One region of the Citrobacter sedlakii genome, then DNA from elsewhere that is predicted to be linked to it. Evidence: predicted binding sites of a transcription regulator. Region 1 holds the regulator's gene; the other holds the start of a gene.
What was found. The regulator LexA, encoded in region 1, represses DNA repair genes until DNA is damaged. The targets are predictions, from matches to a motif close to TNCTGTATGTACATACAGNA.

Region 1 (6,242 bases):
ACAACGCAAGAGCTGCTGGCGCAAGCTGAAAAATTGTGCGCGCAACGCAATGTGCGACTGACCCCGCAGCGCCTCGAAGTGTTACGCCTGATGAGCCTGCAGGACGGGGCGATTAGCGCTTACGATCTGCTCGATCTGCTGCGGGAGTCAGAGCCACAGGCCAAACCGCCGACGGTTTACCGGGCGCTGGATTTTCTGCTAGAGCAAGGGTTCGTGCATAAGGTGGAATCCACAAACAGCTACGTACTTTGTTATCTTTTCGATCAGCCGACGCATACCTCAGCCATGTTTATCTGCGATCGCTGCGGCGCGGTGAAGGAAGAATGCGCGGAAGGGGTGGAAGATATTATGCATACGCTGGCGGCAAAAATGGGTTTTGCCCTGCGTCATAACGTGATTGAAGCGCATGGGTTATGTTCAGCGTGCGTGGAGGTTGAAGCCTGTCGTCATCCTGGCGATTGCCAACATGACCATTCTATTCAGGTCAAGAAAAAACCCCGTTAATGGCGCGAGCGGCAAGGCGCGCCGCTCACTGTAAGCAAATAAAGGGCAGTACGTCCTTGTACTTTTGGGCAGGAGGGTTTACCAGCGGTAGTCGTTGCGGGTTTCCCAGTCACCCACCTCTTTTTCCGCCTGATCTTTCTGGTAGCCATAACGTTCCTGGATTTTACCTACCAGCTGATCGCGCTTACCTTCGATAACCGTCATGTCATCGTCGGTTAATTTGCCCCATTGCTCTTTCACCTTACCTTTGAATTGTTTCCAGTTACCACCGGCTTCGTCTTTATTCATCATAAAGTCCTCTTCGTTAGGCTGTGAATAGCGAGTCTACGTCATCCAACGTTGCTACGTTTCTTGCTGGACGTGATATTTAGTGTAGTCAGGGATTCTGGGTTCGGTTGAGTATTCAGAATATTTAACCGTCACGTTGCCGAAAACCAGGTACCGTTACGCCAGTGCCGCCGCCAAATCCATGCTAACGAAAGTCCGCGCAGCGCCAGGAAAACCGCCAGCGCCAGCCACAAACCGTGATTCCCCAATGCCGGTAGCGCCAGCAGCGTTAACGCAAAACCCGTCGCCGCCACCGCCATACTGTTACGCATTTCCGCAGCGCGGGTCGCGCCAATAAACATGCCATCCAGCAAGTAGCACCAGACGCCGACCAACGGCAGGATCACCTGCCAGAACAGATAACGATCGGCTAACTGTTGCAACTGCGGCAGTGAGGTCAGCAGCGCGATTATCTGCTCCCCCACCAACAGGTAGGTCAAAGAAAACAGCAGTGCTACGATGCCTGACTGACGACACGCCGCCCGCCAGACCTCCAGCAATTGACTACCGTCCCGCGCGCCATACGCCTGGCCGGAATGCGCCTCAACAGCGTAGGCAAAGCCGTCCAACGCATAGGCGGTAAAGGTAAGCAGCGTCATGAGCACTGCGTTCACGGCAATGATGTCGCCGCCAAGCCTTGCGCCAAGAACAGTAATGGCGCCAAAGCAGAGCTGGAGCAGCAGCGAACGCAGCATAATGTCGCGATTAAGCGCCAGCAGGCGACGAATATTCCCGCGCCAGGCCTGCTTTAACATCTCCATCGAGACGCCGCGCAGATGCAGCACCTTGCGCACCATCAGCATTCCCAGCAATAGCGTGGCGTATTCAGCTATCACCGTAGCCAGCGCAGCGCCCTGCACGTTCATATGCAGGCCCATCACCAGCCACAGGTCGAGGATAATGTTGAGGATGTTACCGACAATCAGCAGAATCACCGGCGCCCGCGCATACTGCACACCGAGCAGCCAGCCCAGCAGGACCAGATTGGCCAGCGAGGCGGGCGCGCTAAGCCAGCGGATTTCCAGGAAGCGTCTTGCCTGCGCCAGCACCGCTTCGCTACCGCCGACGATATGCAGCGCCAGATCGATCAGCGGCGTTCGGCAGAGCGCAATGAGCAGGCCAGCGCCCAGCGCCAGCAGCAATGGCTGTACTAACGCGCGCGCCAGCGCCTGTGGGTTCTTCGCTCCAAACGCCTGCGCCGTAAGCCCGGTAGTGCTCATTCGTAAAAAGAGCAGCAGCATGAACAGAAAACTGGTAGCCGTCGCCCCAACCGCCACCCCGCCGAGGTAAACAGGACTATCAAGGTGGCCTATCACCGCGGTATCTACCAGCCCAAGCAGCGGCACAGTGATGTTGGAGAAAATCATGGGTAAGGCAAGACGCCAGAGCGCTTTATCAGCAGATGCAAAGAACGGCATGAGAAGAAGCCTGAGGAGCAGTTATCGTAGATTTAAAATTATACAGGCCTGATAAGCACAGCGCTGCCAGGCCTGGCGCCGGATAACGGCGCGTACGCTCTTATATCCGGCTAAATGAAATTACAGCCATTCACCGTTGCGGATGACGCCGACGGCCAGCCCTTCAATCGTGAAGCTTTGTTCACGCAGATCCACGACGATCGGTGTAAATTCGCTGTTTTCTGGCAGAAGCTCGACTTTGTTGCCCTGTTTTTTCAGGCGTTTTACCGTTACTTCGTCATCAATGCGCGCCACGACCACCTGACCGTTACGTACATCCTGCGTTTTGTGTACCGCCAGCAGATCGCCGTCCATAATGCCGATGTCTTTCATCGACATACCGCTGACGCGCAGCAGGAAGTCGGCATTCGGTTTAAACAGTGACGGATCGACCTGGTAATGGCCTTCAATGTGCTGCTGCGCCAGCAGCGGCTCGCCTGCCGCAACGCGACCGACCAGCGGTAAGCCATCTTCTTCTTCCTGCAGCAGTCGAATGCCGCGGGACGCGCCGGAAACGATTTCAATCACCCCTTTGCGCGCCAGCGCTTTCAGGTGTTCTTCAGCGGCGTTTGGGGAACGGAACCCCAAACGCTGCGCGATTTCCGCACGCGTCGGCGGCATACCTGTCTGGCTGATGTGATCCCGAATAAGATCAAACACCTCTTGCTGCCTGGCCGTTAACGCTTTCATTCCGCCCCCTGGGTGTATATACAGTTATGCTGTGAGTATATACAGCTAAAGGTGATTTTGGAACCACAAACTGCACAATGATCCGCAGTTTTATGCGGTTATGGAACGGAGCGCGTATGTTGTTAGTGAAAATGGGCCCACAGCAGAATGCCCCAGGTGATCAGCGCGACAATAATGGAAAGCAGCACTGCCGCCGATCCCATGTCCTTCGCCCGTCCTGACAGCTCGTGATATTCGGATCCAATACGGTCGACGACGGCTTCAATTGCACTGTTTAAAATTTCAACAACCATGACCAGCAGCACCGAGCCAATCAGCAGAACGCGGGTAATAGCATCGACATCCAGCCAACAGGCGATGGCCACGCCTGCCAGCACCGCAATGCTTTCCTGACGGAACGCCGCCTCGTTGACCCATGCTGCGCGAAACCCCTTCCAGGAGTAACCGGCTGCTTTAATAATTCGGGTGAATCCAGTGGTATTGTTAGCCATTAAAAGAACCTTTTTGCATTATTGGCGTCAATGACAATGCTTTGTTAGCGCGTATAATCTGAGTGCGGGCAACGCGGCGCGAAGTATGACCGTATACAACAGAAATTCACATGACTTTCTGATATCCTTGCAGCGCATTTGCATTATTAACCAGAGGCTTTACATCGTTTATGTCCGGCTGGCCACGAATTTACTATAAATTACTGAATTTACCATTAAGCGTACTGGTAAAAAGCAAGTCTATTCCGGCGGATCCTGCCCCGGAACTGGGACTCGATACCTCTCGCCCAATTATGTACGTTTTGCCGTATAACTCCAAAGCGGACTTACTCACACTGCGCGCGCAGTGTCTGGCGCACGATCTTCCCGACCCGTTAGAGCCGCTGGAGATCGACGGCACGCTGCTGCCGCGCTATGTCTTTATTCATGGCGGACCGCGTGTCTTTACGTATTACACGCCGAAAGAAGAATCTATCAAGCTGTTCCATAACTATCTCGATCTGCATCGCAGTAATCCAGACCTGGATGTGCAAATGGTGCCGGTCTCGGTGATGTTTGGCCGCTCGCCTGGACGTGAAAAAGGCGAAGTGAATCCGCCGCTACGTATGCTTAACGGCATTCAGAAATTCTTTGCCGTCTCCTGGCTGGGGCGCGACAGCTTTGTGCGTTTCTCGCCGTCCGTGTCGCTGCGCCGCATGGCCGACGAACACGGCACCGACAAAACCATCGCGCAGAAACTGGCGCGCGTGGCGCGTATGCACTTCGCCCGTCAGCGTCTGGCGGCGGTCGGTCCGCGTCTGCCGGCGCGACAGGATCTGTTTAACAAACTGTTGGCCTCGAAAGCCATTGCCCGCGCGGTAGAAGACGAGGCGCGTAGCAAGAAGATCTCCCACGAAAAAGCGCAGCAAAACGCCATTGCGCTGATGGAAGAGATCGCTGCGAACTTTTCTTACGAGATGATTCGCCTGACCGACCGCATTCTGGGCTTTACCTGGAACCGTCTGTATCAGGGGATCAACGTCCATAACGCCGAGCGCGTGCGCCAGTTGGCCCACGACGGGCACGAAATCGTCTATGTGCCGTGCCACCGCAGCCATATGGACTATCTGCTGCTCTCGTATGTTCTTTACCATCAGGGGCTGGTGCCGCCGCATATCGCTGCCGGTATCAACCTGAACTTCTGGCCTGCGGGACCGATTTTCCGTCGCCTGGGCGCGTTCTTTATCCGCCGCACTTTTAAAGGCAATAAGCTCTATTCGACGGTGTTCCGCGAGTATCTCGGCGAACTGTTCAGCCGCGGCTATTCCGTTGAATACTTTGTCGAAGGCGGGCGTTCCCGTACTGGCCGTTTACTGGATCCGAAAACCGGCACCCTGTCGATGACCATCCAGGCGATGCTGCGCGGCGGTACCCGTCCGATTACGTTAGTCCCGATTTACATCGGCTACGAGCACGTTATGGAAGTGGGCACTTACGCCAAAGAGCTGCGCGGGGCGACGAAAGAGAAAGAGAGCCTGCCGCAGATGCTGCGTGGCCTGAGCAAACTGCGTAATCTCGGTCAGGGCTACGTTAACTTCGGCGAACCGATGCCGCTGATGACGTACCTCAACCACCACGTTCCCGACTGGCGCGAGTCTATCGATCCTATTGAAGCGGTGCGTCCGGCCTGGCTGACGCCGACGGTTAACGGTATTGCTTCTGAACTGATGGTGCGCATTAACAACGCAGGGGCGGCGAACGCCATGAACCTGTGCTGCACCGCGCTGTTGGCGTCACGTCAGCGTTCGCTCACTCGCGAGCAGTTGACCGAGCAGCTCAACTGTTATCTGGATCTGATGCGCAATGTGCCGTACTCCTCTGACTCAACGGTCCCGTCGGCCAGCGCCAGTGAACTGATCGATCACGCGTTGCAGATGAATAAGTTTGAAGTCGAAAAGGATACCATTGGCGATATCATCATTCTGCCGCGCGAGCAGGCGGTACTGATGACCTATTATCGCAACAACATTGCCCATATGCTGGTTCTGCCGTCGCTGATGGCCGCGATCATTACCCAGCACCGCCGTATCTCCCGCGACGCGTTGCTGCAGCACGTGGATGTCCTTTACCCAATGCTGAAAGCCGAGCTGTTCCTGCGCTGGGAGCGCGATGAACTGGCTGGAGTCATTGATGCGCTGGCGACAGAAATGCAGCGTCAGGGGCTGATTACCGTACAAAACGACGAGCTGCATATTCATCCTGCGCGTTCCCGCACGCTGCAACTGCTGGCGGCAGGCGCACGCGAAACGTTGCAACGTTACGCCATTACCTTCTGGCTTCTGAGCGCGAACCCGTCAATCAACCGCGGTACGCTGGAAAAAGAGAGCCGGACCGTGGCGCAGCGTTTGTCGGTTCTGCACGGCATCAACGCGCCGGAGTTTTTCGACAAGGCAGTGTTCAGTTCGTTAGTGCTTACTTTACGTGACGAAGGCTATATCAGCGATACTGGCGATGCAGAACCTGGCGAAACCATGAAGGTGTACCAGATGCTGGCGGAGTTGATTACCTCGGATGTGCGCCTCACTATCGAGAGCGCGACGCAAAGCGAGTAACGTATAAAAAAACCGGTCGAATGACCGGTTTATTGTTTATAAATGCCAGTAGCTCATCGCCAGCCCGATAAACAGCACCAGCCCGACATAGTTATTGTTCATAAACGCTTTGAAGCAGGCTTCACGTTCGCGGTGAGCGATCAGCTTCTGCTGATACGCGAACAGCGCGCCAGCGACCACAA
Region 2 (6,242 bases), 1.3 Mb from region 1:
AGCAGCGAGACCACCGGCGCCGTGTCCGTCCAACTGTAGCCGAGCTTGCCGAAGCAGTTGGTCTGACGCTGGGGCCAGTGTACCTGGTACAGATCCAGATAATCGGTCTGCAGCCGCTTCAGGCTGTCGTGCAGCGCTTCACGAATGTTCTTGCGGTCCAGCGCCTGGTTTGGCCGAATGCCGCTGTCGTTATTGCGCGCCGGACCGCTGACTTTCGAGGCGATAATCAGCTTTTCGCGGCAGCCCTGTTTCGCCAGCCAGTTGCCAACGTAGGTTTCGGTGAGTCCCTGGGTTTCCGGTCGCGGCGGGACCGGGTACATCTCGGCAACGTCGATCAGGTTAATGCCATTCGCGACGGCATAGTTGAGCTGTGCATGTGCATCGGCTTCGCTATTTTGTTCACCAAACGTCATTGTGCCCAGCCCCAGTGTACTGACTTCAAGTGAGCTGTGGGGTATACGGTGATAGTGCATAGCCGTTTCCTTTTTATAATCACGACATAAGGATGATAAAAATGGCTGAGGGAAGGGAAAAAGGGAAGAAAAATTGTTAAGGCCAGCGTGAATGCTGACCTCAACCATCAACGCTCAATGATTTGAGAAACGTCGTCGCGGTTAATTTGCATGGCGTTACCCTGCTGATCGTGGTAGCTCACCAGACCGGTATCATCGTCTATTTCCGGTTTTCCGTCGGTCAGGATCATACGTCCATCTTTGGTCGCCATGACATAGTCGCTACTGCAGCCGGAAACGGCAAAAGCCAGTCCTACGGCGGAAATTACTACTGCCCATTTTTTCATCCATTTATCCTCACGTGGCATTCGTCTGATAATAGTCTAGTAATAACGTGAAGTTATGCTCAGGGAAAGCAGTAAAATCTTAATCTGTGAAAGGACGGAGAAGGCATTCGCTCCCCGTAGGGAGCGAAAGGGAGGATCACAGCGGGTTCTTTTTGTTTCGCAGCAGGTTCAGGCTCTCTACCGCGATAGAGAAGAACATGGCGAAATAGATGTAGCCCTTCGGTACGTGAACGTCGAAACTTTCCAGAATAAGGGTAAAGCCAACCAGGATAAGGAACGACAGCGCGAGCATCTTCACGGATGGGTGTCTGTCGACAAACTCGCCGATGGGACGCGCGGCAAACATCATCACGCCTACGGCTATCACCACCGCCGCCATCATGATGAACAGATGATCGGACAACCCTACCGCCGTGATCACCGAATCCAGACTGAAGATGATATCCAGCAGCATAATCTGCACGATCGCCCCCAGAAAAGAGGAGACGCGGGTTTTCAGCCCTTCTTCTTCACCTTCAATGGATTCGTGGATCTCCTTGCTCGCTTTCCAGATCAGGAACAGACCGCCGAGCAGCAGAATGAGATCGCGTGCGGAGATTTCCTCGCCAAAAACCTCAAACAGCGGATTCGTCAGGCGTGTCACCCAGGCAATGGAAGCCAGCAGCGCCAGACGCATGATCATCGCCGCGGCGAGACCGAGGCGTCGGGCATGCGCACGCTGCGCGGTAGGAAGTTTTGCAACGACCAGAGAGAGAAAAATAATATTATCGATCCCGAGCACGATCTCCAGCAGCGTCAGCGTACCGAGCGCGAGCCAGGCGTTGGGATCGGTTATCCATGCAAATAACATTGAGCAAAGTCCTGCCAAAAAAAGAAGCGGTAATTATATGCCTCTACCACGACAGGCGAAAGTCTAACGCAGCTGTAACAAAAAATGGCGTTCCAGCAGGGCGCGAGTGAAGTTCTTTTTCAGATAGAAACCGCGTGGCAACGTCAGGATTGGCTGGCCCTGCGCGCCAATGGCTTCGGTCAGCGCTTTGGCGTTGGCGGCCTTGGGGCGCAATTGTAAAAATTCGCCATGCCGGGCGGTAATTCGTTCCACCTGGCCTAATACAATCATATCCATCAGCTCTTCCCAGTCGAGACGCAACTGGCGCTCCTCGTCCGGGTCCGGACTCCACAGCACAGGGGAGCCGACACGCCGCAAGGAGAGCGGGATGGCGCGGTCGCCCTCTACCGGGATCCACAACACCCGCTTCAGTTTATGCCGCACATGGCTGGTTTCCCACGTAACGCCGCTATTGCCGGTGAGCGGGGCGACACAGACGAAGGTGGTCTCAAGGGGGCGTCCCTGACTGTCTACAGGAATCGTTTTCAGTTCCACACCTAAAGCCGCGAAATCCTGCTCAGGTTTACTGCCCGCGCTGGCTCCCAGCCACAGCTCCAGTAAAACGCCAATCCAGCCTTTATCGCGTTTGAGATCTTTTGGCGTTGTCATCCCGGCAAGCGCGGCCAGTTCACCCAGCGTATAGCCTGAAATCTGCTGCGCCTGCTGGAGTAGCAGCGCTTCTGATTCCGGTGGAAAACGTAACGGCTGGAGAGCGGACATAGCGAGATACCTTAGGTGAAAAAATAGACAACGGATTTATACCGCAGAAAAGAAGTTTATCGTTTTCCGCCCCTTCTGTTCAATCCTATGATTTAACGTGCTTTTTAGATGACAGAGCGGTGAGTTGCGCAACATGAAAACCGGTTTTCCAATTCTGGTCACTGAAAATAAACAGGATCTTACACCATGTTATCCACAGAAAGATGGGATAACTGTGAAAAACCGCGACTACTGTTTCCATTTACAGCCTTGACGTGCGGGGAAAATCGAATTTTCACACAAATTGTGTTTAACTTATTGGCACAATCTGTGGATAAAACCGACGCTGTTCGATCTTTCATCAGCCCGAGGATCGTTGGTGTGATGGACATCACTTTTTTATCGGGGAACCGGTAAATAAGTGAAGTAACCGCATGAATAACCGCATTTATTTTTTTACCCCGTCAGGGCGTTTATTCAGACTGTTCTGGGTTTTCCCGGAGTAATTCCATACTTTTTCACAACTCTATCCACAGAAAAGGTGAATAAGATCGGTCAAAAATGCCAGTTTCTGTTTATAACTTCGTTCTTAACTGTGAGTTATTCAATTGTTATTAGATACGCAGGTCGCTAACACAATGGTTTACCGCCTGTCAGGAGTGTGAAACAATCATTCATATATAAGGTTTACGTTGAGGTAGTCCGGTGATTGATGACGATGGCTACCGCCCAAATGTAGGTATCGTAATTTGTAATCGTCAGGGGCAAGTCATGTGGGCCCGGCGATTTGGTCAGCACTCCTGGCAATTCCCGCAAGGCGGAATCAACCCTGGAGAATCAGCAGAACAGGCGATGTACCGGGAACTGTTTGAAGAAGTTGGGTTAAGCCGTAAAGATGTGCGGATCCTGGCTTCTACTCGCAACTGGTTGCGTTACAAGTTACCGAAACGTTTGGTGCGTTGGGACACAAAGCCGGTTTGTATCGGCCAGAAGCAAAAGTGGTTTCTTTTGCAGTTGATGAGCGCGGACGCGGAAATCAACATGCAAACCAGCAGTACACCTGAGTTCGATGGCTGGCGTTGGGTAAGCTACTGGTACCCGGTTCGGCAAGTGGTTTCATTCAAACGTGATGTTTACCGCAGGGTGATGAAAGAGTTCGCAAGTGTCGTGATGGCGCTTCAGGAAGCGACGCCGAAGCCGCAAAGCGCACCTGCTTATCGACGTAAAAGAGGTTAAGCCACGCAAATTATGCTCACCCGCCTGCGCGAAATAGTCGAAAAGGTGGCCAGTGCTCCACGTCTGAATGAAGCGTTGAACATCCTGGTCACCGACATCTGTCTGGCGATGGATACTGAGGTCTGTTCGGTCTACCTGGCCGATCACGATCGACGTTGTTATTACCTTATGGCGACCCGGGGGCTAAAAAAACCGCGAGGTCGCACGGTTGCGCTCGCCTTCGATGAAGGGATCGTCGGCCTGGTAGGCAGGCTGGCGGAGCCGATCAACCTTGCCGATGCGCAAAAACACCCCAGTTTCAAGTACATTCCCTCAGTTAAAGAAGAGCGCTTTCGCGCGTTTCTTGGCGTGCCGATCATCCAGCGGCGACAACTGCTGGGCGTGCTGGTGGTTCAGCAACGCGAGCTGCGCCAGTACGACGAAAGCGAAGAATCATTCCTCGTCACGCTCGCCACCCAGATGGCGGCCATTCTTTCACAGTCTCAGCTCACCGCGCTGTTCGGTCAGTACCGTCAGACGCGCATCCGCGCGCTGCCCGCCTCGCCAGGTATTGCCATTGCCGAAGGCTGGCAGGACGCAACGCTGCCGCTGATGGAGCAGGTGTATCAGGCTTCCACTCTGGATCCGGCGCTAGAGCGCGAGCGTCTGACCGGCGCGCTCGAAGAAGCGGCGAACGAATTTCGCCGTTACAGTAAACGCTATGCGGCTGGCGCGCAAAAAGAGACGGCGGCGATATTTGATCTCTATTCGCACCTGCTCTCTGATGCCCGGCTGCGGCGGGAGCTGTTCGCCGAAGTCGATAAAGGCGCGGTGGCGGAATGGGCGGTCAAAACGATTATCGAGAAGTTTGCCGAACAGTTTGCGGCGCTGAGTGACAATTATTTAAAAGAGCGTGCGGGCGATCTGCGCGCGCTCGGCCAGCGATTGTTGTTCCATCTCGATGACGCCATCCAGGGGCCAAACGCCTGGCCGGAGCGCTTTATTCTGGTTGCCGATGAGCTTTCCGCCGCGACGCTTGCGGAGCTGCCGCAGGACAGACTGGCAGGCGTTGTGGTTCGTGACGGCGCCGCCAACTCACATGCGGCGATTATGGTTCGCGCGCTGGGGATCCCGACCGTCATGGGGGCCGATATTCAGCCTTCGGTACTGCATCGGCGCACGCTGGTGGTGGACGGCTATCGTGGCGAACTACTGGTCGATCCTGAACCGGTATTGATCCAGGAATATCAGCGACTTGTCAGCGAGGAGATCGCGCTCAGCCGTCTGGCGGAAGATGATGTCAACCAGCCTGCGCAGTTGAAAAGCGGCGAACGGGTTAAGGTGATGCTGAACGCCGGTCTGAGTCCGGAGCATGAAGAAAAACTCGGTAGCCGCATTGACGGTATTGGCCTGTACCGCACCGAAATACCCTTCATGCTGCAAAGCGGCTTTCCGTCTGAAGAGGAGCAGGTCGCGCAGTATCAGGGCATGCTGCAAATGTTTAACGACAAGCCGGTCACGCTGCGTACGCTGGACGTCGGGGCGGACAAACAGCTGCCGTATATGCCGATCAGCGAAGAGAACCCGTGTCTTGGCTGGCGGGGGATCCGCATTACGCTCGATCAGCCGGAGATCTTCCTGATCCAGGTGCGTGCGATGCTCCGCGCCAACGCGGCAACGGGCAACCTGAGCATTTTGCTGCCGATGGTCACCAGCATTGATGAAGTGGATGAAGCGCGGCGGTTGATCGATCGCGCCGGGCGCGAAGTGGAAGAGATGATCGGTTACGCGATCCCTAAACCGCGGATCGGCATCATGCTTGAAGTGCCGTCAATGGTGTTTATGCTGCCGCATCTTGCCAGTCGCATCGACTTTATCTCGGTTGGCACGAACGATCTGACCCAGTACATTCTGGCGGTAGATCGCAATAACACGCGCGTCGCCAGTATTTATGACAGCCTGCATCCAGGCATGTTGCGCGCGCTGGCAATGATCGTGCAGGAAGCGGAGCGAAGCGGCATTGATCTGCGCCTGTGCGGTGAAATGGCCGGGGATCCCATGTGCGTACCGATCCTGATTGGTCTTGGGTTCCGCCATCTTTCGATGAACGGCCGTTCGGTAGCGCGAGTGAAATACCTGCTTCGCCATATCGATTTCGAAGACGCGAAGGTGCTCGCCCGGCGCAGTCTGGAGGCGCAGCTGGCGACGGAGGTCCGGCATCAGGTCGCAGCCTTTATGGAGCGGCGTGGGGTCGGCGGTTTGATCCGCGGCGGACTGTGATTACGCATCTGTTTCCAGTGCGTTTGTCCGTTGCCTGACAGAACTTTTACAACCCGACGCAACTGCCGCGCGCCCCTTATGCTATTATTCGCACCTTCGGAGCGCCTGTAACCTGCGGGCGTGCATCTCGCGCGCTGACTTATTTCAGCAAAATTACAAGAACTTGTGGTGACAGATGACCAGTAGCTATCTGCATTTTCCGGAATTCGATCCGGTCATTTTCTCAATTGGACCCGTCGCGCTTCACTGGTACGGCTTAATGTATCTGGTGGGGTTCATTTTTGCGATGTGGCTGGCGACGCGGCGTGCCAACCGCCCGGGCAGCGGCTGGACCAGGAATGAAGTCGAAAATTTACTCTA

Region 2: a site for LexA is predicted at 2,638-2,657, ahead of mutH (DNA mismatch repair endonuclease MutH). Genes of this name have one in related genera too.

What each region holds. Positions count from the first base shown of each region.
Region 1 covers NZ_CP071070.1:4,390,805-4,397,046, forward strand. The annotation lists gene zur (zinc uptake transcriptional repressor Zur) at 1-504, shown strand, start outside; gene JY391_RS20810 (CsbD family protein) at 583-792, opposite strand; gene dinF (MATE family efflux transporter DinF) at 924-2,249, opposite strand; gene lexA (transcriptional repressor LexA) at 2,370-2,978, opposite strand; gene JY391_RS20825 (diacylglycerol kinase) at 3,101-3,469, opposite strand; gene plsB (glycerol-3-phosphate 1-O-acyltransferase PlsB) at 3,640-6,060, shown strand; gene ubiA (4-hydroxybenzoate octaprenyltransferase) at 6,097-6,242, opposite strand, start outside.
Region 2 covers NZ_CP071070.1:904,841-911,082, forward strand. The annotation lists gene JY391_RS04320 (NADP(H)-dependent aldo-keto reductase) at 1-473, opposite strand, end outside; gene ygdR (lipoprotein YgdR) at 581-799, opposite strand; gene JY391_RS04330 (TerC family protein) at 936-1,649, opposite strand; gene mutH (DNA mismatch repair endonuclease MutH) at 1,713-2,408, opposite strand; gene rppH (RNA pyrophosphohydrolase) at 3,093-3,623, shown strand; gene ptsP (phosphoenolpyruvate--protein phosphotransferase) at 3,636-5,882, shown strand; gene lgt (prolipoprotein diacylglyceryl transferase) at 6,058-6,242, shown strand, end outside.